DNA from 3 places in the Lactobacillus sp. ESL0785 genome. Region 2 is predicted to be linked to each of the others. Evidence: riboswitches for the same ligand, from Rfam matches in the RefSeq annotation. Region 2 holds a riboswitch; each other region holds the start of a gene.

Region 1 (10,329 bases), 270 kb from region 2:
CACTCTGATCTTCCGGGCGCTAAAAGTTATGACATGATTACGTTGAAACCGGGAATTTTTAATGCTTCTTTGTGGAATGTTTTACGGCAAAATGTATTAGATCGTAGTGATCAAATTGATGTTTGGTATTCAGCACCAGTTAAACATTTATTGCAAACGCCCAATCGTAAAGTCGTTGGTGCTCAAATTGAACGCGATCACGTCTTGTTAAATATTTTTGCGAAAAATGGTGTGGTCTTGACAACTGGTGGTCTTGAAAATAATCCACAGAAGATTCAAGATTATATTGGTTCTCATAAATTGGTGCCTTTAGGCTCACTTTATAATAAAGGTAAAGGGATTGATTTAGCTCATGAAGTAGGTGCTGATATGTGGCACATGTCAATGTATGCTGCCGGTGGGATGCAACAGAGTTTTGCTTTCTATGAACCGGGAATGAAGCGGGCTCCTTTTTATATGGGTAATCCTGTTTTTAACTCTGGCAGTATTTTTACAGTTGGGGATGATGGTACACGTTACTTTAAAGAGGATCAACTTGCTCGTGAAGGTTACGTTGAAAATCATGGTTCATGGTATAAGCCACTCAATCCAATTCATCCTTACATGGTTTTTGACCAAAAGCAATATGATAAAATTAGTGCCATTAAGACTTTCCCTGATAATAAAGCATTAAATTCAGTTGTTAAAGCAGAAACAATCGCTGATTTAGCAGCTAAAATGGGTGTTACAGGTGAAAAATTGCAAGAGACAGTTACTGAATTTAACTTCTTTGCCCAAAAGAAGCATGATTATGCCTTTCACCGTGCACCTGAAACTCTAGAAGCATTTTCTGAGGCTGGTCCTTATTATGCTGTTCCTCTTGTACAGACAATTGGCTGGTCACAAGCTGGTCCAAGAAGAAATGCACGTGCCGAAATTCTTGATCCTGATCAGCAACCATTGCCACATTTATATGGTGCTGGAGAATTAGGTAGTAATATGTCTAACCTTTATCAAGGTGGGTCAGATTTAGCAGATTGTTTGATTTTTGGTAAAATTGCAGGTCAAAACGCTGCACATCCTAAGGATGATTTTGAAGAGTGTGTTGGTAATTGTGAAACTGCTAAATTAGAAAGAGCAGTACCAATACAGACCTTAACTTCAGATATTAAAAAAGAAGAATATCCTACAGGACCTAACCAATATATTGGTAAGTCAGCTGAAGGTATGGGTGATGAAATTGTTGTTCGCGTAACTGCTGATCAACAAAAGAATTTGAAAAAAATTGAAGTATTGAAACAAGCAGAATCGGACGATTACGGTCAAAAGGCGATTAAGGAATTACCAAGTAAAATGGTTAATGAAAATACAGTTGATGTTGATGCGATTTCAGGTGCGTCTAATACTACACGTGGCTTGAAAGCAGCGGTAAATGATGCGTTAGCTAAAATTAATTAACTGTATATTTTAAGAGAAAATAAAAAGATCTAATAGAGTAAATGATATGAATCCCAAAATCAGTTGTCCTAATTTTAGAGTTCAGATCAAAATCTATTAGATCTTTTTTTATAAATTATAATTAATTATTCTAATATTGCCATGGTGCAGTAAGCATAGCCTTAACTGTTTGCTTAATATTTTTGCTTTGAGCAATCATCGAAATGACGCTAGCTCCAGCAACCCCTGTCTGAGCAATTGCCGGTAGGTCTGGAACTCTGATTCCACCGATAGCAACAATTGGCCGTGAAGTATGGTGAATTAGTTGGCTAAGTCCAGTTGTCCCAATTTCAGGATCAGCATCAGCTTTTGAATGAGTAGTAAAAATTGGGCCGCTGCCGTAATAATCAATTCCGGTAATTTGATTAGCTTGCTGGACTTCGGCTAAAGTTGAACAGGAATAGCCCACAATCATTTGTTTACCAACTTCGGCGACTACTTGGGTAATAGCCTCATCACTTTGCCCCACATGGATACCTTCAGCGTGGACTTTTTGGGCTAATTCGACATCGTCATCAATGAAAAATGGTACCTTGTATTTTTGACAAAGTTGGTGCAATTTCTGCGCCATAGGTAAGCGGTCTTGAGGTTTTAAAGTTGAACCAGCACCTTTATCACGAAATTGAAAAGCTGTAATGCCGGCTTTTAAGGCTTCTTCAACGATATCTGGCAGTGTTTTGCCAGCTGGTAGATCTTGACTACCACAAATAAAATAGGCGTGTAAAATTTTAGAATTAAATTTTGACATAATTTTTCCTTTCTTTATTTAGCCCAATGATTGAGCGGGCCGTGACCATGGCCAACTTGAATTGTTTGTTCAATGGTTTTGGTAACGTATTGTTTGGCTAATTTAATTGCTTCAGGCAAAGTATGGCCTAAAGCCAGCTGAGACGTGATGGCTGCGGCTAGTGTGTCACCAGTGCCGTGTGTTCGCTTGGTATGTGTTCGTGGACTGCTGACCCAAAAGCTAGAACCGTCCTCTAGCAAGGCAAAGTCGCGAACTTGTTCATCAGTTGAGTGACCACCTTTAATCAAGACATTTTTAACGCCTAGAGCTTGTAATGAATGAGCTAAATTTGGATATTGTTGCTCATTAGTGACTTTTATGCCAGTTAATACCTGTGCTTCTGGTAAATTGGGTGTTATTAAGTTGGCGAGAGGTAAAAGTTCAGTTTTTACGGTTTCAACTGCATCTGCACTTAACAAGTGGGCTCCACCTTTAGCGACCATGACTGGATCGACAGTAATCGGTCCAAAGTCATATTTTTGCAAGTTTAAGGCAACTTGGTGAACATGTTCGGCATCACCGAGCATACCAGTTTTAGTCGCGCGAATATTAAAGTCTGCTGCTAAAGATGCACATTGTGCGTCAATCATCTCAAGCGGAAGCAAGTGTGATGCCTGTACACCGAGAGTGTTTTGTGCGGTGACAGCTACTACGACGGCAGTGCCGAAAACGCCTTGCATTTGAAAAGTTTTCAGATCGGCCATAATTCCGGCACCACCACCTGAATCAGTTCCGGCAATTGTTAGAACTTGGGGAAATGAATTAATTTTGGTTGCCATAAGATACTTCCTTTAATCATAATCAGCAATTTTTTCAATATCAGTAGTTTTTACTTTAGCTAAATAGTCCATTAAGTACATGCTAAAACTACCAGGGCCAACATTAGGATGGTCTTGAACTAATAATTGTCCTGTTGCTCCAAAAATTAAAGTGGCAACTTGAGCAGCTTCAAAAAGGTTGTTAGTTACAGCACTAAAAGCAGCTACAATACTGGTTAGCATGTCGCCTGAACCAACGTGTACCTGGAAGAGAGGGGTGCCATTATGCACATGAACCAGATTGTGACCATCACTAATAGTGTCAGTAGCGCCACTGGCAATAACTACACAATGGTATTTCTGGGCTACTTTTTTGGTAATTTCATCAAGGTTGCCAGTACCAGAACCAGCATCTATTCCTTTAGCATGCCAATTAAATTCACCTAAAGCAGCAATTTCACCAGCATTACCGCGAATAATTCCGACGTGAAAGTTCCAGAGTAGATCTTGAGCGATATTCAGTCGATAACGTACAGCACCGATCGCTACAGGATCAAGCACGATCGGCTTACGATATTCTCGAGCCAAATCACCCATTTTTTTCATGTGAGCAATTTGCAACTTAGTTAAGCTGCCCATGTTAATAGCCACAGATGAAGCCATGTTGACCATTTCATCAGTTTCATCGATTTCATTACTCATAATTGGGGAAGCACCAATTGCATTTAAGCCATTAGCAACATCTTGAACAGTCACAAAGTTAGCTGCATTGAGTACAACAGGATTTTGCTTACGTAATTTATCTAATAATTCTAACTGCATAATTCTCTCCTAAAATTAATTGGAGGAGTGCTTAGAACTACTGTTAGCAAAATAAAAAGCTTTAACGCAGAAAACGTCAAAGCTGAAGTTAGTTTGACACGTTCCTTGCGCAAGTATTGGCTTACAGGTTCAAAGGGTCCGAAATAAAATTTCATCTCAGCCTAAAAGGCACCCCTCGTGTTATCGCTTTCAAGTATAGACGATTTTATTAGAGAATACAAATAAAAATGTCCAACTTTATTTAAGTTGGACGGTCATAAAATTTATAAATGTGTAAATGCTGATGAAGTTAGATAAATTGTAAAATAGTCATTAAAATTGGGACAACGATAATAAATAAAATGGTGCTTTCAACTACAATATTAGTTGCATACTTAACATCACCGTGTGATTCGTTAGCTAAAATTGGTAAAACAGCTAGCATTGGTGTTGCTGATTGCACAATTAAAGTCTGTCGCATCAAGCTTGGCATGTTAAAGCCGGCGCTCATTCCGATTTTAATTAAGGTAATTAAAATGATTGGTGAAAGGATAAAACGGCCAATTAAAGCTAAGATTGAATCACGGTCAAACTTAACATTTTTAATTCCAGCATCGTGCAAGACAATGCCAATATAGACAAGTGAAAGTGGAGTTACTAAGTTGCCAACGTAAGTTAGGGTAGAGTTAAGGAAGCTTGGTACGGGGATACCTAATAACATCCAGACTAAAGCAACCACAAAGCCAACAAGCGGCATAGGCAATAATTTTTTCCAATTAATTTTGTGGCTGACCTTCTTATCCTTAGTGGTTGGGTCATCGTTTTGAATTAAGAAAACGCCGAAGGCCCAAGTAGAAACGGTATTAATAATATAGTAAACTAAAAAGTACGACATTGCCTTGTCGCCAAACAGAGCCATGTTAAGCGGCATGCCAATAAAGATTGTATTGGCATTAACCACGGCGTTCATGAAAATTCCCCGTCGTCCTGCTTTGATCTTGAAAACCTTAACGCAGAGCCAAGCAATGATGTAACCGATAATTACGCCTAATGCTGGGAACAATAATTCGGTTGATAATTGCAATAAGCTGTTACGACTTAGGTTCTTCATTACAGCAGTAAAGATTGAAGCTGGTAAGGCAATTTTAGTAATGATACTTGAGATTTCTTTGCCAAATGAATCATCAATCCAATTGAATTGTTTGAGTAAAAAGCCTAGAGTCATGATTAAGATAATTACGACAACGCTTGATACAGATGTTAAAAAGACTTGCATTAAAAGTTTCCTTTCTCTGTAGTTGAATTAATATTTAGGTACCCATTTTGTCTTTTGAATGGCTTTTTAGGATATTGGTGATATTTAGTGCCAGGTCAATGGCAGTTGGGCTGCCTTTACGCCAATTAAGTTAGAAAAATTTTGCTTAAGAAAACATAATTCCAATTTTATAATTGCCTATTAAGTATAATACAATAAGTATTTTTAATAGCAACAATTTTACATTTTGGAAGGTCAATGAAACATTATCTAAAGATAATAAGTATTACTATTTTACTTAAAACGGTGTAACTTTTAGATTGTTAAGAAGGTAAGAAAATGGAAAAATTTACAGATCAACTTTATCAAATTGTAAGTGGTTTATGGCATCAAAGTATGGTTCATCCATTTGTTCAGGAATTGAGTAGCGGGCAACTTCCACTGACTAAGTTTCGTTTTTATTTACTGCAAGACCAGTATTATTTGCATGAATTTAGCCAGTTTCATCAAGCAATTGCAGCGAAGACGGATAATAAGTTGGCAAAAAAATTTTTGTTAGCTAGTGTGCAGGACTTGCATGATTGTGAGTTAACGATACGTACACACTTTTTTAAGCAATTAAAAATTACAGCAGCTGAAGTTGCGCAAACGCCAATAGCACCAACAGCGTATGCCTATGTTAATCATTTAAATATGACTTTGAACCATGCTGGGATTGGTCCAGCAGTGGCAGCAGCGGTGCCATGTTATTGGTTGTATCAAAAAGTAGGTCAACAACTAGCAGTTGCTGGTTCACCAGTTTCTTATTATCAAGAGTGGATTGATACTTATGACGGTGATTGGTATGCGATTAACGTTAAGCGAATTTTAAGGTTGACTAATATGCTGGCAGAATCGGGTACGGCAGCTGATCGGCATGAAATGCAGACAGCTTTTGTTCGCAGCAGTTACTATGAATTGCATTTTTGGCAGATGGCATATGAAGAAGAAAAATGGTTGTAAATAAAAAGTTCAAACCACTGGTTGTTGCTGGCTTGAACTTTTTGGTATGATAGATAAGATTGAAAATAGAAAAGAGGAAAGCGTACAAAATGGTTACAAATAAGCAGCGTCATCTGTGGGCTTTCTTAGCAGGATTAGCTTGTGTGATGTGGGGAATTTCGGGCCTATTTGCCAAGTCACTTTTTAACCTTAGTTCAGAAATTACGCCGATTTGGTTAACACAAATTCGGATGGTTGTTTCTGGCTTTGTGTTATTGCTGGTAGCAGGAATTGTGAGGCAAAAGCCGATAGCGACAATGAAGAACAAGCATGATGCGGGTATAATTATTGCATACGGCATTCTTGGCTTGTTACCAGTACAATTGTTTTATTTTATTACCGTGCAAAAAGCAAATCCGGCAATTGCAACTATTTTACAGTTTATTGGGCCCTTCTTTGTAATGGGGTATTTAATTATTAGACACCAACAAACGTTACGGCGACTTGATTTATTGGCAGCAATTACTGCATTTATTGGTGTTGCCTTACTGGCAACACATGGTGATTTTAGTCACTTAGCAATTACACCTGAAGTATTAATGTGGGGAATGCTAGCCGCAATTGGAGTTGCGACTAATACCTTGATTCCAATTAATGTATTGCAGCGCGTTTCAAGTTTAGTAGTTACGGGTTGGGGGTTACTTTCTGCCGGAATTTGTCTGACGATTATTCATCCTGTGTGGCCGCATATTAGATTAACTGCACAAGTTTGGCTGTCAGTAGCAGTGGTAATTGTGATTGGTACTTTGATCCCGTTTCAATTAATGACAAATTCGCTGCGCTTTATAAAGGCTTCGACGGCTAGTTTACTTGATGCTTTTGAGCCATTTTCGGCAACAATTGGTTCGGTTTTGTGCTTTGGCTTAATAATGACACCACTTGATTGGCTGGGGGCAGTGCTGGTAGTAATTGCGGCAATGGCACTGAATATTACACCGAAATCAAAAAATAAAATTGAGTAGCAATTTGTAAAGTGTGAAAAGTTAGGCAACAACCTAGTTAGTTGATGTCTATTTTTTTACTTTTAATTTAGAAAATAAAGTTAACTATTGAAATTTACAAACTAATGGGAAAAGTATATTATTGTTTTCGAGGATGTTGATATAGCTGGGATCTTTTACTGTATTCCCCACGTGTGTGGGGGTGATCCTACAGTTAAGCGAGCTCAAACTTTGGCTAAGTTGTATTCCCCACATGCGTGGGGGTGATCCTACATCAGCTGTTGACAAAGGCACTGGGATTACAAGAGTAACATCTACAAGCATTAACCAGCTTGTAAAGTTCTTGTCAAAGGCTTTTTTAATTATTTAAGGGATGAATTATCTTTGAAGTAACGAGCAAGACCATTATCTTTTATTGTTCCATACATATTATTTATACGATTTAATTGTTTAATGCTTCTAGAAATACTCAAGAATTGTTTACCGCCTATTGTTGCAAGTCGAGTATACCAATATTTATATACAGGAGGATTCGGTAGTGGCCCATTAGAAAAGGCATAACTAACCCTTAAACGATAAAAGTTTTTATAGTTGGGTATTTTTTTAACTGTCACAACCTTGCCAATGTATTCGTCAGTTTGAAAGTGGCTCATAATTATATAGTGCTTGTTTATTGTTGTGACCATGCAAGATTTAAATTTCGGCTTTTTTAATTTATAAGAATAACTAATATCATTTACCCAAGTTTTCCTTAGAATTCTAGGAGTAGTAACTGTAGCGCTAACTTTATTAGTTGGAAAAAGTATTCCACCCATTAATGCTATGCTCAAAGCTACAGTTACTATTTTTATTTTTAATTTCATTTGATGAACAAACCTCCTGTTAGACAGTATATTCTATTTACTAAATTCGTTAAAAATGGTATGCTTAAATTAATAAGTATTAATTAATATTGCTAGTAAAAATAGCTATGATTAAAGTGAGGGAGTATCACTTTTATATGTATCAAGTATTGCTTAAATAAGATTTATAATTTCGCCGCTACTGTACCGGCAAAAGCATTACGTTTTGAAAAAATATATGTACAGATTTTTCTCAGAGATTAATTGATCAGGGTGGATATACTACTGAATTTGAAGGTGTTCAAGCTATGAGATATAAAGATATTTGTTTAACAATTTTTCATCATTGTGATAATGAAGATTAAATTAATCGTTTAAAAGAAGCATAGGAGTTAATTTAGCTACATTAAAAAGCTCAAGTTTTCCTTGAGCTTTTATTTTCACATGATAAATAGAGTTAAATTTATTAATATTTTTTGCTTGCCTTTGCTATTTTATTAATGTTTTTGAAGTATAATATTTTGGTAGGAATAAAGCTATTGATGGTTGGAATGTAATGCCCGATACTCACCGTCAAAAAGGTATCAAATTAATTCTACTAATTTTTGAATAAAGGAGACAATAAATAATGGCTAAAAAGGTAAATAACCAAACTGCTGATGAGGAAAGTTGGGGGCAATTTTTCTTAAAACTTGTGGCGATGATGGTGATTATTTCAGGCGCGACGTTATTGATTTTTTCGTATTTTCTTTCAAATAATCGTGTTTCTGGTGCATCAATGCAGCCAAATTTTGAAAATAATGAGCGTCTGATTTCACAGCGTCATTTTACACCTCAGCGGAATCAAGTAGTAGTTTTGCGTGCACCTAAAGCAGCGCAAGATGTCCCAGGTACCTTTTATGTTAAGCGAATCATTGGTCTTCCGGGTGATAAAATTGTTTCTAAAAATGACAAGATGTATGTTAATGGTAAGCTTTTACCAGAGCCATATTTAGAGAATAATTTTAAAAAGATTGATAATGATGCTGGGACAACTTATACTACTAATTTTACTTATCATGTACCTAAAGGTACTTACTGGGTAATGGGAGATCATCGTGATATTTCAAAAGATTCGCGCTTTTTTGGTTCAATTAAGCGAAGTGCATTGATTGGTAAAGTCACGGTTAGATATTGGCCACTTAATCGAATTCAGCATTTTTAACTTATGAAAACAAAAAGCCTGAACAAACTTAGGCTTTTTTTATTTAGTTATTCGTTCATGATGCCAGTCTAAGACCATCTTGACGATTGCTTGTGCTACGTTCAAGTTCCGCAAAATCGGGCCGTGAGAATAGGTACCAATGAAATTATGATAATGTAATCCTTCAAGACCATCTTGAGGATTGTTGCCATAACCGGCAATCATTTTACCTAAAGGCTTTAGCGTAGGATCATCGAAATAGGTCTGACCTGAATGGTTTTCAAAGGCTGTAACTTCACCCCATTCAGTCGTGTAATGAGTATCGCCAATCATGCGCTTATCAGCTTTGAAGACAGTATGGAAGGGTAAGATATCTAGCCCTTTAATCATGGTGCCACCAATGGTTTGGTAATAAGTACCGACAAGTTGGTAGCCGCCACAAACGCCCAACATGGGGTGACCAGCGTTAATATAAGCAGTCAGAGTTTCTTTATGGCGCGGTAAATCCTTGGCGACAACAGTTTGTTCAAAATCTTGCCCGCCGCCAAAAAAAACAAAGTCATAATCAAAGGCATTAAACGGATCGCTTAAGGAAACATTGTCGATTTGGGTGGTATAATTTTGCTTTTTTAATAAGTAACGGATGATTTTAACATCGCCGGAATCACCGTAAGTATTCATTAAATCTTCGTACAAGTATGCAATTTTAATTGTCTTATCTGCCATGCGTTCTAAACCTCTCATCTTGCTTTCAAGTATATCTTAAAGCCTGGCTGAGAGCAAAAGAAATATTTAGGCTTGCCATGCTTAATCTTGAAGATAATTAATGTGTTAATTTTTGGTAGTGGTATAATTAATACTATAGTAAATAAAAGGAGGATATTATGAAACATTCAAAATTAATGACAATGCTTGCAGCTGCTGCAGTGATTGCAACAACTGGTGCTGGGTTAGCAACTACAGTTCAAGCCAAAACTGTTAAAGTTGTCAAGCATAGTAAAACAGGTTCACATTCTTTCCCCAAGAAGTGGGACGGTAAGTGGTATAGCAGTAGTATTTTAACTCCTGATCCATTGGTGATTAAGGCCGATAGCTTTAATTCACTAGGTGCTGAGGAAACTGTTAAGATGACTAAGGTCAGTGATGCAGCAAGTACCGGCAAGGCTACTGCACAGATTACTAACGTTAAGCAAGATCCAAGTTTGGCTGCTTTGAATGCGGCTGCTACTGGTACAAAGAAAAAGA
Region 2 (10,329 bases):
AATAACCCATTGTTAGTCTGCAGCTATGCGCAGCTGCAAACGTTTTTAATATCAACAACTGCTATTCTACCGTAACCAATGTTAATTACAAAAATTTACGCACAGAAAAAGCCGCAGTCAATTAAACTGCAGCTTAAAAACTAACATTATTTTACTTATTACCTTCAGCTCTTGACTTATAAATACCACCATCGGTATTAATTACTAAGTCTTCACCTTCTGTAATAAAATCGGGTACTTGAACAACCAAACCCGTTTCCATCGTTGCCGGCTTACCAGAACCAGTTACCGTTGCACCTTTAATGCCAGGTTCTGTTTGCTTAACCTTCATTACAACAGTTGATGGTAATTCAACTCCCAGCAACTTGCTGCCGTTAGCAAATTCTAATTGAACTTCAATATTGGGAATTAAGTAAAGCTTATCATCACCTAATTGGTCACTAGAAACTTCATATTGTTCATAAGTTTCTGTATCCATGAAGGTATAAACATCACCTTCGTTATACAAATACTGGGCATTTTTCTTAGTAATATCGACCAAGTCAACCTTTTCTGTTGGGCGCATCGTCTTATGAACAACCGCACCACTTTCAACATTACGCAAGTCCATCTGCATCACGGTATTACCCTTACCAGGCTTGTGGTGATTGGCTTTAATTACCCGAATCAGCTTACCGTCTTGACTAAAAACCATACCCTTTTTTAAGTTAATTGCTTGTACCATGTTTATACTCCTTTAAATTCCAAAAATAATTATGCTTAAATTCAAAGTTATTCACGCTGGAGGCAAAGCAAATTTTTTAATTAATAATAAATAAATCCTGTTCATGTAATTAAGTATACCAAATTAAAAGTGTCTAAGATAGATTCGATCAATTAAATGTCCGTCAGTTTTATGCAAAATTAGACTCGCACGTTGCTTAGTGGGAGCAATATATTCACGTAAATTAACCAAATTAACCATTTGCCAAGTTTCTTGTGCTAATTGCAATGCATCAGCGCGCGGACCATTAGCCATTTGATAATAAAAATTATTGGGATTATTTTTATTTAATTCCAAAACACGCACGAACCGTTGCATAAACCATTGCTCAATTAATTCTTCAGCTGCATCAATATAAATTGAAAAATCAAAAAAATCGCTGGTTACAATTTGCCCATTTGTTGGTAACTGTAGCGTATTAATGCCTTCAATTATCAAAATATCCGGCTGCTTGACGTGACCATACTGCCCCGGCACAACATCACTTAGTTCTTGTGAATATAGCGGATAGACAATATCCGTCTTGCCTGCAAGCACATCTCGCAAAAAGTCATTCAGCAAGTTCATGTTATAACTTTCCGGAAAGCCTTTTCGATCAAACAAATGACGTCTTTTTAACTCTTGATTCGAATAAATAAAGCCATCTGTTGTCATTAAATGCACATTTAATTCTGGATATGTTCTGCTAAGCAAAACCTGTAATAGACGTGCTGTTGTGGATTTTCCAACAGCAACCGAACCTGAAATGCCAATAATAAACGGAGCAGCTGTAATCGCAGCATTTAAAAAGTTACTTTGTTTCTTCTGCAGTGCCCGTTTTTCTTGATAAACTAAATGTAGATACTCAATCAGACTACCATATATCTCACGGACATCGGTTAAGTTGACAACATCCCCTAATGACTTAATCTTCGCCAACTCAGCTTGGTTGATTTTAACCTGCTTATCTGAAGAAAATGATGCCCACTGATCCCGCTTAAATTGCAAATAATTTTTCATTTAATTGTCCTTTACCCTGTTTTCCTCTATTATAAGGTAAACAGATATTTCAACCAAAATATTTTTGGTTTCTTAATTAAAACGAAAAGAGTACTTATGCAAAACATAACTTTATTCGGTGATTCCTTATTTAACGGTTATCGTAACCACCACGACACTACCTTAATCACCGCAGGCCTGCAACAAATACTGGGAGCTAACTTCTATGTCAATAATATTTCTCAAAGTGGTGCCACAACTGCTGATGGCCTCAAACGTTTATCATTAGTTGACGAAGATAGTGATCTCGTTGTCTTGGAATTTGGCACTAACGATGCTGCTTCTACTTGGGGTATTCCCAGCAATCTTTATGCTCAAAATCTTCAAAAATTAATTACCGCAATTGGCGCTGCACGAATGATCATTATTGGACCTGCTTATCCCAATCCAGATAATTCAACTATCATGCAATATTACAGCAATGAAAGCTTAACGTGCTACAATCAAGTTGCACAAACTGTAGCAGCTGAACACAATATTCCTTTCGTTGATTTAATTGCTAATTTCAAGCATTTACCTAATATTTCATCTTACTATCAAGCAGATGGCCAACATTTTACTACCAAGGGCAATACTGTTTTAATTAATTTAGTTGCTACGGCAATTAACAAAAAACTTGTGCATTAACTGCACAAGTTTTTTCATTTATAAATCGTAATACATCATTATATGCTTAACATCTGCTTCAACAAATGGTTCACCCTGTGTCTTATAACCTAATGAATCATAGAATGGTTTTGCTTGCCACTGGGCATGACAATACAAGCGATCAGCACCTTGCTGCTGCAGGTATTCATGAACCTGCTTCATCATGTCAGTGCCTAAATGTTGTCCGCGAGCTGCCTTAGCTACAGCTACACGGCCGAGCATCCACTTGCCATCTTCTTGAAAGACGCGACAAACCGCTTGTGCCATTGTCTGCTCCTCATTCAACAAGTAAACCTGGATAGCGGTCAAATCCTCATCGTCTAATTCTGGTACCGTGATTTCTTGCTCGGTTACAAAAGTATTGATCCGTAAGCGGGCAATACAAAATACCTCACGCCCCGACATTTCATCAATTTTTTTAAAAACAAATTTTTCTTTTTCCACCATCAATTACCTCCTACTTTTCCTCATAAGTATGCGGGTCAACTGCAAGTAATGGACTCTTTTGTCCCGTATAAATTAAATCGAGTTTGTACATCGCACGTGAAGTAATTGTATAGACTAATTGCGTTTCATCAAGTTGATGATAGTTGGCCTCAGAAGCAGCCCACATAATAACGGCATCAAATTCTAATCCTTTAGCCAAATAAGACGGCACAACTAGTGTCCCGTCAACTAACCGCTGATTAGCTGTTGCAATCAGTGTCGCTTTGACGTTATTTTCTTGTAATTTTTGACTTACAAATTTGGCACTAGCCAAATCCTTAGTAATAATTGCCGTGGTCAGTTGCTCTTTACTATTATCCTGCAAAACCTGTTGCAGAACCTGAATCGTCTCAAGATCATTTTTACGACCCCACAAGACAGGCTTAGGTCCTTGCCGGTTAAAAGATTCAATCTTTTCTCCCTGCCGCAAAATCTGTTTAGTAAAATCGGTCAACTGCTTGGTTGAACGGTAAGACTTAGTCAATTGCACAACATCGGTCTTTTTAGGATCAAACAAACCACTAATCTGTTTTAATAAACTGCGACTTTCATCTTTTGTAAAAATCGCCTGGTTCAAGTCACCGAGCATTGTAAACTTCGCACGCGGGAAATTATACTTTAGATAACATAATTGAAATGGTGTGTAGTCCTGAATTTCATCGATAAAAGCATAACGCATTTCATAATTAACGTGCCGACCAGTAAGCAGGTCGTATAAGTATAAGTAAGCCGAAACATCATTCATATGAATATGATGCTGCTTAAAACTATCTTTTACCTTTGCTACATGCTTAGCCCAATCATCAGTGCTAATCTGCCATTTTGTTAAGTCTGTCATTTTTGGTACAGCCCGCAAAAAGCTCAAATACTGCGCCCGCATATTAATAAAATTATTATGCCGAATTTGTTGGTAAACTTTATCTAATGCTTTAACGACAATTTTACGACCTAAAAATTTTTCCTCTTTTTCTTCAGATTCAAATTCCTGATCTGGACGATCATAAAGAGCATTTAGCTGCTGCTTACTCAAACTTTCAATTGTTTCAGAAACCCAAGCTTTTTTCGTTTCCGCATTAATCTTGCGGTTAAGTGACTTAATCAATTCTTCACGCGTTGCGTCAATTCGATTACTCAAATTATAATTATCATTGTATGAATAGTAAAGTTCATTTATTTTATCCTTAGCAAAAAATGGGCGCTTTTTATTGCGAAAATAAATATCCTTAAAGACAACGCCTCGCTTATTGAGGTGCTCAGCATAACGCGTTACTAACTTAAAGAAACTCGTTGAATCCTTAAACTCGCCAATGGCTGTGTCTGCAGTTTGATCTTCAAACTGGTCAAACAAATTTTCCACTGTCATCCCTGGCAAACGCCGGCTAACAAACTGCCAGTAGGTCATCTGTACCATGTTTTGCTCGCCCATTTCTGGCAGAACATTTTTAATATAATCATTAAATAATTGATTAGGGCTAAACATAATCACATCACTACTGGTTAAGTTCCCACGATAACGATACAACAAGTAAGCAATTCGCTGCATAATCGCCGAAGTTTTTCCAGAACCGGCAGCACCTTGGACAAACAGCAAATCAGCACTAGTATTCCTGATAATCTTATTTTGCTCACGCTGAATTGTCGTCACAATGGACTTCATTTGTGTACTGGATTTTTCACCCAAAACTTCCAACAGCATTTGGTCACCAATTGATTCATTGGTATCAAACATGTTCACAATTTTACCGTCTTCAATCATAAATTGCCGTTTTTTCGTCATATCCACGGTAATTTCACCTTCAGGTGACAGATAAGAAACTTGCCCTAACTTACCATCATAATAAATTGAAGAAATTGGTGCCCGCCAATCATAAATTAAGAAGTGATTATCCTTATCCGCAAATGAACCCAGTCCAATATAGATTGTTTCTGGCTTTTCGCTGCCTTCTTTAAAATCAACCCGAGCAAAATACGGTTTCTTTTCTAAACGTTGTACAGTTCCAAGTTGCTTAGCAGAATGTTGCCAAGCATTCTCACGTTCATCAAGCAACTGTTGCTGCTGATGAATCGACAATGCCGTTTCCATTGATGTCGAATAACCATCATAATCAAGTCGTACATCATCGAAAAAGTGCGAATTAAGGTTTCGCGCTTCACCTTCAGCCGACTTAATCGCGGACGATAACTCTGCCTTTTTATCCTTAATCATCGCCAAAACATGGTTAAGATGTTTCTGTTCAAACTGCTTTTCATCCATTGCTTTTGTCATAAAGTCACCTGTTTTTTCAAAACTTGCATACTATTTTAACATGAAATAAGTTTAATATATAATTCTTAGACTTAATTAATAAGATTGCTAAAAGTTCATGAAAATTAGCGCAATTACTCCTATAATCTTCAGTATTGGAGATGATCTAAATTATGAAAAAATTGTTACATTTTTTGCGTAAATTATCTTGTGCATTAGTTGCAGCCTTAGCCCTCAGCAGCTTAGCTACACCCTTAAATAACTCACCTAGTGCACCAATGCAGATTGTTTTAGCCAAAAAAAGTGCAAAAAAGCATGCAGCTAAATCCATTAGAAAAATTGCTACCAACCAGGGTAAAGATTGTCATTGGCCTAAGAAAACCGCCAAAGTCTACATTGACTTAGATAATGATGAAGAATTAATTGCCGCCACAAACGATGCGATTACAGCTTGGAACAATACTGATACCTTTGCTTTAGTTCCAACTAATAATAGAAAAAAGGCTCAAATCATCATCGAGCCTATGTTCGATCCTGATACTGATGCCGCTGGACAAACTGGAATCAAATATAATCCCAAAACTAAGGTTATTTATACAGCAGATATCCAATTAAATGTGTATTACTTACAAAATTTTCTATATAATTATAGTTATCAACGAGTTGTCAATACCGTGGAACACGAATTAGGTCACGCCATTGGTCTTAACCATAATAAAGAAAAATCAGTGATGTACCCAGCAGGTTCACTTTATCCAATTGAACCCGTTGATATTGCCAATGTTAAGAAGATTTATCACGAGCAGTGATTTTCAAGTAGGAGTAACAGGATGAAAAGAATTTATATCATTCGTCACGGTCAAACTTATATTAACCGCTATAACAAAATGCAGGGTTGGTGCGATACGCCATTAACTGACGACGGAATTGCTGGTGCTGATGCGGCTGGGCAAGCGTTGAAAGATATCCCATTTGATATTGCATTATCAAGTGATCTAAAGCGAGCAAGTGACACTTGCGACATCATTATCAAGCACAACGTTAACCATAATGAAATCCAGCACATTGCCACGCCCTTTTTTCGTGAACACTTTTACGGCTATTTTGAAGGTATGGATACGGACATGGCATGGCAAATGATTGGTGGGCCTCATGGCTACAAGAACCACTACGATTTATTTAAAAATGAAACCATTGATACCGCAACTGATTGGATCAAAGAAGCAGATCCCTTTCATAATGCAGAAAACGCGGCAGAATATTGGCACCGCGTCGATCAGGGATTTGACCTAATTAGCCAACTTGATGGTGCAGAAAATATTCTATTAGTCACACATGGCTTTACCATTCGTAGTATTGCTGAACGCTTTAGCGATTTTGATATTACTCGTGGTCCCCGTAATGCATCCATTACCATCATGACAATGACTGAAAAAGAGAAAAAAGTTACTTCATATAACAAAATGAAGTTATAATTGGTACTTTCTTTCATAATTATGAAAGCGTATAATACAGTTAAATATTAATGAACAAGAGTCTATGGGGTGCTTAACAAGCTGAGATTAAACCCACGAACCTGATCTGGATAATACCAGCGCAAGGGATAGGCAATTAAGCAAAATCCCCTTCGTTATGTCGCGAAGAGGATTTTTTGTAGGCTGCTTGCTTTGAATTAGGAGGAAAAAATGACTAATAAAGGAAAACAAACCAAGAAGCTTACAATATTAGCAATTATGGTCGCACTCGATGTAGTGTTATCACCCATCTTTCGTGTAGAAGGGATGGCACCGATGTCCAGCGTCATTAATATCATTGGTGCCAGCATGTTAGGACCAGTTTACGTCACAATTATGGCAACCTTGTGTGGCATTATCAGAATGCTTATTATGGGTATTCCACCATTAGCCCTGACTGGCGCTATTTTTGGAGCACTTTTAGCCGGCATTTTTTATAAGTTAACCCGAAACATTTGGGCGGCCTGCCTTGGCGAAATTATCGGTACGGGAATTATCGGCTCGCTGCTTTCTTATCCGGTTATGGTTTGGTTCACTGGCAGCAGCAACAATCTTTACTGGTTTGTTTACACACCGCGGTTTATTGGAGCTGCCATTATTGGTTCTGCAGTTGCCTTGATTGTCTTACTAAAATTAGGTAAAGTGCGCCAATTTCAAAAAATTAGGCAATTATTTTTCGAATAAAAGTTAAAATATTTTACAAAATTCAAATACACCTGTAATAAAAATAGCGTCTTTCAAACTATAATAATAGATTTGATGGACGCTATTTATTTAATTATTCAATTACTTTATAAATCATGGGGTAAGGCTTAGCCTCATCTGCAATCTTAATACAGTTATAAAGCAGAGCCTTAATATCAGCAACATCTTTGCGGTTAGCATGAATTGTCAGCAAAGATTCACCTTTTTCAACCTTGTCGCCGACCTTCTTGTTAAGCTCAATACCAACACCATAATCAAGTTGATCATCAGCCTTTTCACGGCCGCCACCAAGCTTCATACTGGCAATGCCAACTTCATCTGCAGCTAATTGTGCTAAATAGCCACTTTCTAATGCTGGCAATTCAATCTGATATTGGGCGTGCGGCATAATGCTGTAGTCATCAATTACCTTACTATTGCCACCCTGAGCAATTACCATTGCCTTAAAGCGATCAAGAGCAGAACCATCAATAATCGTTTGTTCAAGCAATTGCCGAGCTTCTTCAATTGTCTTGGCTTTTTCACCTAAAACAACCATATGACTACCAAGTGTGAGTACTAGATCAACTAAATCTTTCGGACCCTTGCCTTTAAGTACATCAAGCGTTTCTTCAATTTCTAATGTATTACCAACTTTATTACCTAAAGGTTGGTTCATATCAGAAATCAGTGCCATGCACTTCATGCCGACACCCTTACCAATTTCTACTAAGGCATGTGCCAATTCTTCAGACTCTGGCAAGGTCTTCATAAAGGCACCAGAACCGGTTTTAACATCAATTACCAGCGCATCAGTTCCTGATGCGATTTTTTTACTCATAATTGAACTGGCAATTAACGGAATTGAATCAACAGTATCAGTCACATCCCGCAAAGCATAAATCTTCTTGTCTGCTGGTGCAATATTACCTGTAGCACCAATGATTGCTAATTTTTCTTTCTTAACTTGATCAATAAAAGCTTGTTCGCTGATCTCTACTTGATAACCTGGAATTGCCTCTAGCTTATCTAACGTACCGCCAGTGTGCCCAAGTCCGCGACCAGAAATCATTGGGACTGGGATGCCAGTTGCCGCAACCATTGCAGCCAACGGTAAACTTACCTTATCGCCAACACCACCAGTTGAGTGCTTATCAACCTTGATCCCAGGAATTCCGGATAAATCTAAATGATCACCTGAATTCATCATGTCCAAAGTCAAAGTCGACCGTTCATGGTCTGTCATATTGTTAAAATAAATAGCCATTAACAAAGCACTGGTTTGATAGTCTGGTATTGCGCCACTAACTACGCCATCAACAAAGAATTGAATTTCTTCGTCAGTTAATTCATGACCATTTCTCTTCTTATCAATTATATCTACCATTCTCATGGCATTCACCTCATTATTTATAGGTGAGTAATTCCTGTGCAATTGCTTGATCTAAAATAAATTCATTAGCATAGCCTGCCTTGATCACAGCATAGACCACTGGTGCCTTTAAAATACCACTAGCAACTAAAATTGAATGTTGCTTTTTCTTCAAATCATTTAGGCCAATCCCAACTGTTTTTTCATTTAGCTTAGGATCGACGATTTTACCATTATGGTCAATAAAACGGGAAACAATGTCACCAACAGCATCTTGTTGTAAAGCTGCTTTTTGCGTCTTACTAAAATATCCTAATTGGAACAACAAGGCATCTTTTCTAACTGTACCAACACTATACATTGCAATATTTGCTTTACGACCTAATTTAAGCGTATCCCGAATAAAGCGATCTTGTTCAACAATTTCCTTAGTCAATTTATCGTCAAAAAATGGCGGTAATGGCAGAAAATGTGCACTTGCCCCTAATGCATTAGCCAGGTCAGTCACACTTTCATTAGCGTAAGTTTCCTTACTATTAATGTTATCGCCACCCTTAAGTTGGACAATTTTAACATCAGGAACCGTCCGCTTTTTAAAATTAGATGTTACCATATGAATTGTTCTGCCCCAGCCAAGACCAACAATATCATGAGGCTTAATTAGATCGCTTAAATACTGTGCAGCATAGGCACCAACGCCTTTAACAGCAGTTAATTCACCGTTAAAATTATTGGGAACAACCATAATCTTTTTCTTAAATTCAGTAGATAATTGTTCACTTAGGTCTTCCGTACCAATAAATGGATTACAAATTTCAATTCTAACAATCCCAGATTCACGGGCTAACTTAAGTAATCGTGAGACTGTCGGACGCGATATACCTAAATGCTGAGCAATTTCTGATTGACCCAGATCATCTTCATAATAAAGCCTTGCAGCAGTCGCACTTAATGCCAACTTTTTTCTATCATATTTTTCAGCCATTTGATGTCTCCAATATAATTGGATCTATATTTCACAAAAACTTGTTATTTATTCTTCATTTATAATATAGATACTATTCTTAAACAAGTTTAACATATTCTAGTTACAAGTTAATAATTATATTAAAATATGATGTTCTTTATTCAGGTTAAATGCTTTTGCTATTTTAAGTAATTAAACTTATTGCAAAGAATTACTCAAATTATTTATTTACTTTAAATCAGCTAAGAAGCTAGTTCCAATACTATTACCTTCAACGCCAAAGTTATCCAAAACAGTAGCACCAAAATCAGAAAAGGTATCACGAATACCTAAGCTACCAGGATTAGTCATACTTGGTGAATAGGCAAGTAACGGTACATATTCTCTAGTGTGATCCGTACCCTTATAAGTTGGGTCATTACCATGGTCAGCGGTAATGATTAATAAATCATCATCGTTCATGTTGCTCATAACTGTTCCTAGACGCTTATCAAGATCCATCAAAGCTTGACCATCACCTGCAGTATTGCGGCGGTGACCATACATGGCATCAAAATCAACTAAATTAATGAAACAAAAACCAGTAAAGTCTTCTTTCATTACATGGTCAAC
Region 3 (10,329 bases), 250 kb from region 2:
AAATTAAGAAAGAAGGTGATGCCAATGGACGGAATTGAACAGGTTGCTTTTGAAATGATCAGCAATACTGGTGAAGCCAGATCGTTATTGATGAAGATTATTGATGATGCAGATAAAGGTAATTTTGATAATTATGAAGCTGATTTTAAGAAAGCTAATGACTGCTTGAAAACAGCACAGAAGGTGCATTTGAAGGTAATTAGCTCTGAAGCAGATCAGAAGAAATTACCTTTTAGTATTCTATTAGTTCATGCCGAAGATCAAATGATGGCGGCAGAGTTGATTCGCGATTTAGCTCAATATATTGTTAATATTAATAAGCAACTAGTTGAGCTAAAAGAAAAGGAAAAATAATTATAAAAATTAATTGTATTCACTTATGAAGGAAGTACATATGAAATTTAATTCAGAAAAAATAGCTAACGGAATGGCATCCTTAGCTGGGAATCGTTATTTTACTGCTATTCGTGATGGGATGTCGGTAATTATTCCGGTATCAATTGTTAGTTCATTTTTTACGTTGGTAGCACAGCTGCCAACATTGATCCCAGCATTAAAACCAGCTTTAACGCCATATTTAGCTGATTTAACAATTCCAGTAACATTTTCAATTGGGTTAATGGCGTTGTTTTCTTGTTATGCAATTGCTGCAAGTTTAGCTAAAACTTATAAGCTGGATCGTAATTCAACCAGTACAATTGCAACGATGGTTTTCTTACTATTAGCAATTAAGCCAGGAACAATTACGCCGCAAATGGCTAAAACGACTGGAATTGCAGCTGGTACGGTTTTCCCAGCACAAAACTTTGGTGCTTACGGGTTGTTTACCGCAATGGTAGTAGCCATTTTATCAGTTGAAGTTATTCGTTTCTTTAAAAAGCATAACTTAGTTATTAAGATGCCGGATGTTATTCCGCCAGCTGTTTTAAATGCTTTTACTTCGTTAATTCCAGCTGCAGTTTTAATTATTGTAGCTTGGTTTATTAGAGTAGGACTTAATTTTGACTTTAATGCCTTCTTAATGCAATTATTGTCACCATTAGCTTACTTTGGTAAAGATAATTTGATTTCCGTATTAGTACCAATCTTCTTTAATTCACTGTTTTGGATGTTCGGTATTCACGGAGCTATTACGTCAACACCAGTTGTCCCATACTGGTACGCACACTTGAATGCAAATATGGCTGCTATTGCTCATGGAGCAACTGCTGCAACTGTGCCACACTTTATGACTGAACAATTCTTGCAATTCTTCGTTTATATTGGTGGTTCTGGTTCAATTTTGGCACTTTGTATTTTATTAGCTTTCATGTCGAAGTCTAAGACTGGTAAGGCAATGGGAGCAGTTGTTTTAGTACCAAGTATCTTTAATATTAATGAGCCAATTATTTTTGGTTTGCCAATTGTGTTAAACCCTTACTTTGCAGTACCGTTTATTTTAGCGCCAATGGCTGATGGGATTATCACTTGGGCAGCTACAGTAATGGGACTATTAAATAAAACAACGTCAATGGTTCCATGGCCGCTTCCAGCACCAATTGGTGCCTTTCTGGCTACTGGTTATGATTGGCGGGCAATTATCGTTACGTTAATTAATATTGCGGTTTCTGCTTTGATTTACTTCCCATTCTTCAAGATGTGGGATAAGCACCAAGTTAAGATTGAAGCTGAAACAGCTGCTGAAGAAGCTCAAGCTGCAAAGGCTTAATTAATTTTAGGAGGATACCTGATGAAAATTTTATTATCATGCAGTGGTGGAATGAGTTCATCATTGATTGCTACAGGTCTTGAAAAAGAAGGTAAGAAACGTGGTCAAGATGTAATTGTTAAGGCTACAGGCACTGAAAATGTCGCTGATGATTTGAGTGCTGACCAATATGATGTTGTCTTACTGGCACCACAGGCTGTTTACCGTAAGCAAGCAGTTGCAGATGAGGCTAAGGATCATAATATTAAGTTTGTTATGATTCCGCGAACAATGTATAATCCTCTAGCTGCGGGTAAGTTGCTTGACCTAGTAAATGAAGAATTGAAAAAATAATTTGTAAAAAGCACTTCAGCAGATATTGGTGAAGTGCTTTTTGTTAAAACGATAAGGAGAAATTTTATGACAATGCGACATATTGGGTTATCCATTTATCCTGATCATAGTGATGCCCAAAAAGACGAGCAATATTTATTGCTGGGAGAAAAGTATGGCTATACCCGAATTTTTATGAGTATGTTAGAAGCTAAGGATGTTGAAGCAACTAAGAAAAAGTTTCAACATATTATTCAGTTTGGTAATAAGCATGGCTTCAGTACAACTTTGGATGTGTCACCCCGGATTTTTAAGCAATTAGGAGTTTCATATACTGATTTATCATTTTTTAAAGAGTTAGGTGCTGCAGCAATTAGGCTTGATGAAGGGTTTGATGGTAAGACCGAGGCCGAATTGACTTATAATCCTGAACAGATGATTATTGAATTAAATATGAGTAACAATACGGGCTACTTAGATAATATTTTAAGCTATCAGGCTAATGAACCGTTTATTTATGGTTGTCATAACTTTTATCCTCAAGTAGGTTGCGGCCTAGAAGACCATTTCTTTGAGGAATGTAGTAAAAATTTTAAGAAGCATGGTATTCATACAGCTGCGTTTGTTTCTAGTCAATGTGGTAAACATGGTCCATGGGATGTGAATGATGGTTTGCCAACACGTGAAAACGACCGATACTTACCGATTGAGGTACAGGCTAAGTCATTATTTATGACTAATTTAATTGATGATGTCATTATTGGTAATTCATATGCTAGTGAAGATGAATTACGTCGGCTGAGCGAATTAGACAGATATATGCTTTCTTTTGATGTTGATTTGTTGCCAAGTATTAGTCCATTAGAAAAGCAAATTTTGTTAGAAGATAAGCATTTTCGCCGTGGTGATAGCAATGCCTTAGTAGCTCGTTCAACTATGCCACGAGTTTGGCATCGTGATGAAGCTAATCCTGCTCATGATAATCAAGAACAATTTCAAGTCGGCGATATCTTAATTGGTAATGATGACTTCGGGATTTATAAGAATGAGCTACAAGTTGTTTTACAGCCGCATAGTGATAAACGGAAAAATAAGATTGCTGCAATTAAACCAAGCGAATTGTCATTACTCAAATATTTGCGGCCGTGGACTAAATTTAAGTTTGAAAGCCATCAGGATGAATAATGGGTACTGCTTTAGTTATTGTCGTAGTTTTGCTGGTCTTGTTTTTAGTAGCTCTTAAATTGGTCGCGCAGGTTTATCGCGCGGGTTATCGCATTTACAGTATTCTTCTTGAAGTAATCAGTATTGTATTGCTAACAATTATTCTGGTTTATTGCAAAAATAAAGTTGTACTTATGTTAGCGATGGTTATCTTTGCCTTTTGCTGTATGGTCTTTTTGATTGCCTTTAGTCGTAATTTTCAGGCGACAATGAAGGGTGAAGGCAAGGGAATAATTGCTAAATGGATTCGTAAAACAACTACCAAAAATAAAAAGCATTAATTAAGCTATATTGGGGGATTTTTTTATAGTAATGATTGTGCTATACTATATCTAATTTATAAGTAACGTCACTAGGGGTGCTGATAGCTGAGAAATACCCTTGGAACCTGAACAGGACAATACCTGCGTTAGGGAAGTGTTAATACAAGCATTTAATTTGTACTCCTTGCTGACGTCATAGTTAGTTAGGAGTATTTTTTATGTTCACAAGATCATCCAAATGGAATGTGAAGTCGATTATTTTGGTGGCTTTAATAGGTATTATTATGGGTATCATTTATACATACGGCTTTAATTGGGCTTATAACTTAGTTAAAATGGCGTTATTGCCAACCGGTTTTGCGCCAGTGACAGATACTGTCTTTTCTGGTTTATGGTTAATTGCAGCGCCATTGGCTATGTACTTTGTCCCTACTGTAGGTTCAGGTACAGTTGGGGAAGTCTTAGCAGCAATTGTTGAAATGGCGATTGGTGGTCAATGGGGTGCAATTACCGTTGTTTCTGGCTTAATTCAAGGAGCAACCAACGAGATTGGCTTTTTCCCGAAAAAAGAACGTTACCAACAATTTACGTGGAAAAGTGTTATGACTGGAGCATTTTTTGCAGGACTAGGTGCATTTATTCCAACTTATTTCTTATATGGTTGGAATAAATTTAGCATAACTTTGCAAGTTGTCATGTTTATTACTGACATTGTTTCTGCACTTGTATTTGACGGGGTTTTGGTAAAGTTGATTACCAACTTATTTGATCGTGCTTTGCGGCCGCGCTTAGCGTAAATTAATTTGAATCTGGCGAATGATGTTTATTAGATTTTCAAAATGGAATATTAAAGCAATTATTTTTGTTGTCTTAATTGGGATTTTATTAGGTTTTATCTACGAGTTTGGTGTTGATAATTTATATAATTTAGGCAAAATCTTATTGGTACCGACAGGCTTTGCACCAGCAACGGATTCTATCTTTACAGGGTTATGGCTAATTGCAGCACCGTTAACCATGTACTTTGTTCCCTTGCCAGGGGCTGGAATAATTGGTGAAGTTTTGGCTTCTGTGGTTGAAATGCTGCTAGGTGGTCAATGGGGCATTATGACAATAGTTTCTGGCTTAGTTCAGGGAGCGACAAATGAAATAGGTTTTTTCCCGAAAAAAGAACGATATCAAAAGTTTTCGTGGAAAAGTGTCTTAACTGGAGCTGTTTGCGCTGGCATTGGTGCGTTTGTTAGAAGATACCTTGTTTATGGTTTAAATTATTATTCGTGGCAATTACAACTTAGTATTTTTTTAATTGATCTTTGTTCGGCCATTGTTTTTGATGGCATTTTGGTTAAGTTGATTACTAAGTTATTTGCACGAGGATTAAAACCGAAAATTAAATAATAAAAAAAGCTACGATTAATATCGTGGCTTTTTTATTATTTTTCTTTTTTTCCTAAAATAGCATGTACCTTAGTTGTCAACATATCGATTGCAACGTCGTTTTCGCCGCCTTCGGGAACAATAATGTCGGCATAACGTTTAGTTGGCTCAATGAATTGATGATACATTGGTTTAACTGTACCTAAATATTGCTCAATTACAGAATCAATTGAGCGACCACGATCCTGAATATCGCGCTCGAGTCGTCTAATGAAACGGATATCATCATCAGTATCGACATAAACTTTGATATCCATTAAATCACGAATCTCCTCACTGGCTAAGACTAAAATTCCTTCTAGAATAATAATGTCAGCGGGTTCAACATGGATTGTTTGCTTGCTTCGAGTGTGTTCTTTGAAGTCGTATACAGGCATTTCAATTGGTTGGTAATTAAGCAGATCATTAATTTGAGCTTTTAATAGGGGAATATCAAAGGCATCGGGATGATCATAGTTAATCGTCATTCTTTGGCTCATTGGAATTCCAGTATTATCTTTATAATATGAATCTTGCGTCATAATCAAGACATGCTCATTTTCTTGCATTTGATCAACGATTTTATGGGCAATGGTTGTTTTTCCACTGCCTGAGCCGCCAGTAATGCCAATTACGACGGGTTTTTCAAGTTTAGACATTAGACTCTCCTTTTTTATCACATAATATTTTACTTTAGTTTTTATCGGAATACCACTAAAAAAAGATTAAAGTGAAAATTTATTACATTCTCTAAGGATTACAAGTGAAAGAGTAGCTAGGTAATTTATTATATAAATTTACAGTTGCAATACTTTTATCTTATTTAAAAACTTGAATTGATAATATATAAGCGCTAACATAATTATTATATTAGATAATAAAAATGAAAAAAGGCAGTATAAAAAATAATTTTGAAGAGATGGGAAATATTAAAAAGAAAATTGACTTTTATGAAATAGGTGTTCTATATCAGAATGAACTGAGCAAAAACATGCTCATGATACAGATTTTAGACAATATACGAGTAAGTAGAGATTATAGTTATAAATTACAAGCAATTAAGGAGAAAAAACTATGTTATTAGGCTCAATTGAAGCCGGTGGTACTAAATTTGTATGTGCAGTCGGTAACGAAAATTATCAAGTTAAGGATACAATTACTTTTCCAACAACTACTCCAGAGGAAACTTTACAGAAGACTGCGGATTATTTTAAGCAATTCACTGTTGATGCAATTAGTGTTGCCTCATTTGGTCCTTTGGAAATCCGTCAAACATCGCCTAAATATGGTTATATTACGACAACCCCTAAAAAAGGTTGGCAGGATACTGATTTTATTGGCTTTTTGAAAAAACAGGTTAATGTGCCAATGTTCTTTACAACTGATGTTAATGGCTCAGCTTATGGCGAATATGTGATGTCGTTATTGTCAAACGAAGATCTTGATTCATTGGTTTATTACACGATTGGTACTGGTGTCGGCGGCGGAGCAATTATTAATGGTAAGTTAGTCGGTGCATTAGGTCATCCTGAGATGGGGCACGTTCTACTTAAGCGTCATCCAGATGATCTTGATTTTGCTGGAGTCTGCCCATATCACAAAGATTGTCTTGAAGGCTTAGTGTCAGGACCAACCTTTGAAGCAAGGCTGCATCAAGCGGGACAGAATGTGCCATTGACTGATCCTGTTTGGGATATTATGAGTTATTATGTAGCTCAGGCTGCGTTACAGGTAACCCTAATTTTGCGACCAGATAAAATTATTTTTGGTGGCGGCGTAACAAGTGAAAAGTTCTTACAAAAAGTACGACGCGATTTTGCTAAGATGTTAAACGGCTATGTTGATATACCAGATTTAACCAAGTATATTGTGATGCCAGCAATTGCTAATAATGGCTCAGCAACTGTGGGTAACTTTGCTTTGGCTAAGCGATTATTAAAGGAATAAATCGCTGATAAAATAATTGGGATGGTATGTGAGAGAACTTTGTACGTTTCCTAGGTGTCTTTAATAGTAGCAAAATTAAAACGACAGATTATTTCTGTGGTTAGTCTGGAAACAGGAAAAAGTATACCGATAATTATTGGTAATATTTTACTTAATAAAACATAATATATTTACAGCTATTTAAAAATACAAGTTCGTAATAAATAAAAGCATAAAAAATGTAATAAATAACGTTGTATTGCAAAAGCAACTGCTTAAGCTTAATATAAAACCAGCAATATTTATAATGTAAAGGGTGATATAAATGAGTAATACGTTAATTGGTCTAATCATGGGAGTAGTATGTATTCTTGCTGGGTTATGGGAATTTTATGCTTTTCGAAAGCATTTACAGTTTATTCGGACTAATGGTAATAAGGAAACTTCTACTTTTTTGTTGAATTCTTATTGGTTTAGTATTGTTTTCAGTGTTTTATTTTTTATTGCTGGTGTAATTTGTTTGCTAAAGATATTGCTGTAATTAATGAATAAGTAAAGCTTCTTAGAGCGATACGTCTAAGAAGCTTTTTTAGTTAATATTTGGTCTAGTTAGTAGTATGGGACTGATCCAACGTTTATTTTTAGCCTTGTAAACAATTTAATATTTAAATTGTTTACTGTTTATTTGAAAGCGCTATAATGATATTATATAAAATTAATATTTAGGAGAAATTAAGGAGATAACATGGCTGATAATAAAGAAAATGCAGAAAAGAAAACTGCTGAAGATAAGGAACAAGAAACTTTAATGGCTGCAATGGGCTTGATTGCTAACGGTGGCAATGCTAAAAGTTTAGCTTTTGAGGCAATTAGAGCTGCCAAGAAGGGTGATATTTATACCGCACGGTCCAAGCTAAAAGAAGCAGATGATTCTTTACTGCAAGCACATAATTCGCAAACCAATATGTTAACTAAGGAAGCTCAGGGTGATCATACACACATCACTTTGCTAGTTGTTCACTCACAAGATCACTTAATGAATGCGATAACTTTTAGAGATTTGGCTGGAGAAATGGTTGATTTATATGAAAAATTATATCAAGCAGATGCTCTAAAAAAGGCTGGTGAATAGGTTAACCTAAGGAAGATCAAGTTGGTCTTCTTTTTTTATTTACAAAATATTATGAGTGATTATAATAATTATTTAAATGTAACATTTTAAATAAAATGGAAGGAAAACAATGATTGAAAAAGCTTTTCAGGTTATTCTTATTTTATTGGGAATCTGGGAGTTGTATGCAGTATATAAGTCCTATCAAGGTGTTAGGAAGCATGGTGGTAAGGGTACGTCAGCATTTTTACCACTTGCTTTATGGTCTGGAATCGTTTTTGGTCTAGTATTAATTGTTTTGGGTTTGAATTACTTGTTTAAGTAATTCAAATAAATTTTGTTTTGCAGTATTACGAATTGTAATACTGCTTTTTTATACTTGATTTAATGTTAATTCACCTTATGTTGAGTCCAGTTATTATTTTGCCACCAATAGTTTATTATCCGTAAATATATTTATTTACTAATGGATTACCGTTATAATTTATGTCGAGTTGAAGGTTAAATTTAGCAGGAGTAAATATTAATGGAAATTTCAATTATTGTTGCAGCCTATAATGAAGAAAAATTACTGGGTCGTTGTTTGACTTCTTTGGCTGAGCAAGATTTTAGTCAAAGCTATGAAGTGATTGTAGTTGATGATGGCAGTACGGATCAGACTTTGACAATTGCTAAACAATTTGAACATGAATATCCGGATGTTTTTAAAATTATTCATCAAAAAAATCAAGGTCAGGGAATGGCAAGAAATGTGGGATTAGAATGTGCTCAAGGTAAATATATTGGTTTCACTGATGCTGATGATTGGGTTGAGCCGAATTATTTATCCGAGTTATATAATAATCTAATTAAGTATCAAAGTGATATTGCAATTTGTGATGTTCATAAAATTTTTGTAGAAAATGCAACTGCACAAGATGTTGTTACTTTGCCTTGTGGTGAAGGTGTGATTGATATTGCTACATATATTACAACGGCTCAGAGTAATTCTTATTCATGGAATAAGCTATATCGTCGTGAAATTTGGCAGCATCATAGCTTTAAAAAGATGGCTTATGAAGATTTGGATATTTTGATTCCGCTAATTAGTCATTGTAAGAGACTTTCATATGTTCCTAAGGCACTTTATAATTATTATAAGCATGCTGATAGTACAACATCTTCGTATACTAATCCGCGTTTATTTGGAATTTTTACTGCTTATCAGGATTTAATTAATAATTGTGCCACAGAATATCGAATAGCAGCTGAATATTGTGCGTTAAAAAGAATGATAATTAATATGAAAACGCCAGGATTTAGATATTACTTGTCGTACTTTATTGAGTTAATTCAAAATCTAAATTTAGCAGCTAATCAGTTAGTAAAAAACAGTGAGTTTGCTGCTGATAGTTTATACTATTCGCAAGTTTCACTGTTGCCTAATAATTTTTATTTATCTAATAAAATTGACTTAAACAACTGGCAAAAATATCAAAATAATGAATACTTTAAAATATTTATTAATGATCAAGTGACAGAATTAATTGATCAACTTGATCGTTATGGTGGTATTGCTGTATTTGAGCCAATAAAATTACAAGCACCTATTGGTTATTTGCGAGCAATTGGTAATTTTGTTGTTGTAGATGATAGCAATAAGTGCATAATGTTGGGTATCAAGCCCAAACATCCATTAATTAACTTTTTGCGCGGAAGTGCAGATAAGCTAAAAAAGATTAATGAATTGATTATTAATAATAAAAATTATGCTGCAGACTTATTTGATGTTCATGTAGTTACGGTTAGAGCTTTGTGTGATAATGTCGTGTTTAAAATTTAATTGAAATTAAAGTAATTACATTTTTTCTAAAAATAAGTCCTCCTTTTGTTGTTGTAAATAATTAATAAAAAACATATAATATTTTGTATAAAATAAATTATTCACAATATGAAAGAGAGGAAATATGAAGACTTTAGAAAGAGTGAACTATAAAGGGTTTATTTCGCCCTTAATAGTTGGCGTTATTTTGTGGTGCGCTACACCATGGCGACCTGTTGGACTGACGCCGCAGGCTTGGGAAATGTTTGCTATTTTTGTGGCGACAATTGTTGGTTGTATTACTAAGCCGTTGCCAATTGGTGGGACTACCTTAACTGGTTTAGTAGTTATGGTGTTAGTTGGGTTAGCGCCAATTAATAACGTTGTTAATCCCAAAACTGGCGTTGTAACTACGGGTATCTTGAGCGCATTTAGTAATTCTGCAGCTTGGTTAATTGCTATGGCTTTCATTATGGCATATGGCATTACTAAGACAGGTTTAGGTAATCGGATTGCGTATTGGATGATCGAACGTTTTGGTAAAAAGTCGTTGGGTATTGGTTATGCA

The links. Region 2 has a riboswitch for thiamine pyrophosphate ahead of thiW (energy coupling factor transporter S component ThiW). Riboswitches for the same ligand answer to the same signal wherever they lie in the genome.
Region 1: it holds a riboswitch for thiamine pyrophosphate, as region 2 does, so the genes downstream of both, thiM (hydroxyethylthiazole kinase) here and thiW (energy coupling factor transporter S component ThiW) in region 2, are expected to answer to the same signal.
Region 3: it holds a riboswitch for thiamine pyrophosphate, as region 2 does, so the genes downstream of both, OZY43_RS02300 (ECF transporter S component) here and thiW (energy coupling factor transporter S component ThiW) in region 2, are expected to answer to the same signal.

Annotation. Positions count from the first base shown of each region.
Region 1 covers NZ_CP113916.1:1,618,786-1,629,114, reverse strand. Annotated here, with positions in the region: gene OZY43_RS07720 (FAD-binding protein) at 1-1,437, shown strand, start outside; gene thiE (thiamine phosphate synthase) at 1,568-2,224, opposite strand; gene thiD (bifunctional hydroxymethylpyrimidine kinase/phosphomethylpyrimidine kinase) at 2,239-3,042, opposite strand; gene thiM (hydroxyethylthiazole kinase) at 3,055-3,843, opposite strand; TPP riboswitch at 3,928-4,029, opposite strand; gene OZY43_RS07700 (AEC family transporter) at 4,133-5,098, opposite strand; gene tenA (thiaminase II) at 5,417-6,079, shown strand; gene OZY43_RS07690 (DMT family transporter) at 6,169-7,080, shown strand; gene OZY43_RS07685 (hypothetical protein) at 7,422-7,922, opposite strand; gene lepB (signal peptidase I) at 8,530-9,105, shown strand; gene OZY43_RS07675 (cobalamin biosynthesis protein CobQ) at 9,145-9,810, opposite strand; gene OZY43_RS07670 (hypothetical protein) at 9,969-10,329, shown strand, end outside.
Region 2 covers NZ_CP113916.1:192,688-203,016, reverse strand. Annotated here, with positions in the region: gene efp (elongation factor P) at 152-724, opposite strand; gene coaA (type I pantothenate kinase) at 848-1,762, opposite strand; gene OZY43_RS01005 (GDSL-type esterase/lipase family protein) at 1,859-2,428, shown strand; gene OZY43_RS01000 (GNAT family N-acetyltransferase) at 2,447-2,896, opposite strand; gene helD (RNA polymerase recycling motor HelD) at 2,907-5,201, opposite strand; gene OZY43_RS00990 (matrixin family metalloprotease) at 5,354-5,989, shown strand; gene OZY43_RS00985 (histidine phosphatase family protein) at 6,011-6,655, shown strand; TPP riboswitch at 6,711-6,801, shown strand; gene thiW (energy coupling factor transporter S component ThiW) at 6,866-7,378, shown strand; gene OZY43_RS00975 (pyrimidine-nucleoside phosphorylase) at 7,473-8,771, opposite strand; gene OZY43_RS00970 (sugar-binding transcriptional regulator) at 8,785-9,735, opposite strand; gene OZY43_RS00965 (phosphopentomutase) at 9,946-10,329, opposite strand, start outside.
Region 3 covers NZ_CP113916.1:442,477-452,805, forward strand. Annotated here, with positions in the region: gene OZY43_RS02275 (PTS lactose/cellobiose transporter subunit IIA) at 25-354, shown strand; gene OZY43_RS02280 (PTS transporter subunit EIIC) at 395-1,708, shown strand; gene OZY43_RS02285 (PTS fructose transporter subunit IIA) at 1,730-2,041, shown strand; gene OZY43_RS02290 (MupG family TIM beta-alpha barrel fold protein) at 2,108-3,205, shown strand; gene OZY43_RS02295 (hypothetical protein) at 3,205-3,525, shown strand; TPP riboswitch at 3,589-3,677, shown strand; gene OZY43_RS02300 (ECF transporter S component) at 3,726-4,304, shown strand; gene OZY43_RS02305 (ECF transporter S component) at 4,327-4,905, shown strand; gene udk (uridine kinase) at 4,941-5,582, opposite strand; gene scrK (fructokinase ScrK) at 5,998-6,870, shown strand; gene OZY43_RS02320 (immunity protein) at 7,175-7,390, shown strand; gene OZY43_RS02325 (PTS lactose/cellobiose transporter subunit IIA) at 7,595-7,981, shown strand; gene OZY43_RS02330 (immunity protein) at 8,091-8,285, shown strand; gene OZY43_RS02335 (glycosyltransferase) at 8,487-9,782, shown strand; gene OZY43_RS02340 (DASS family sodium-coupled anion symporter) at 9,907-10,329, shown strand, end outside.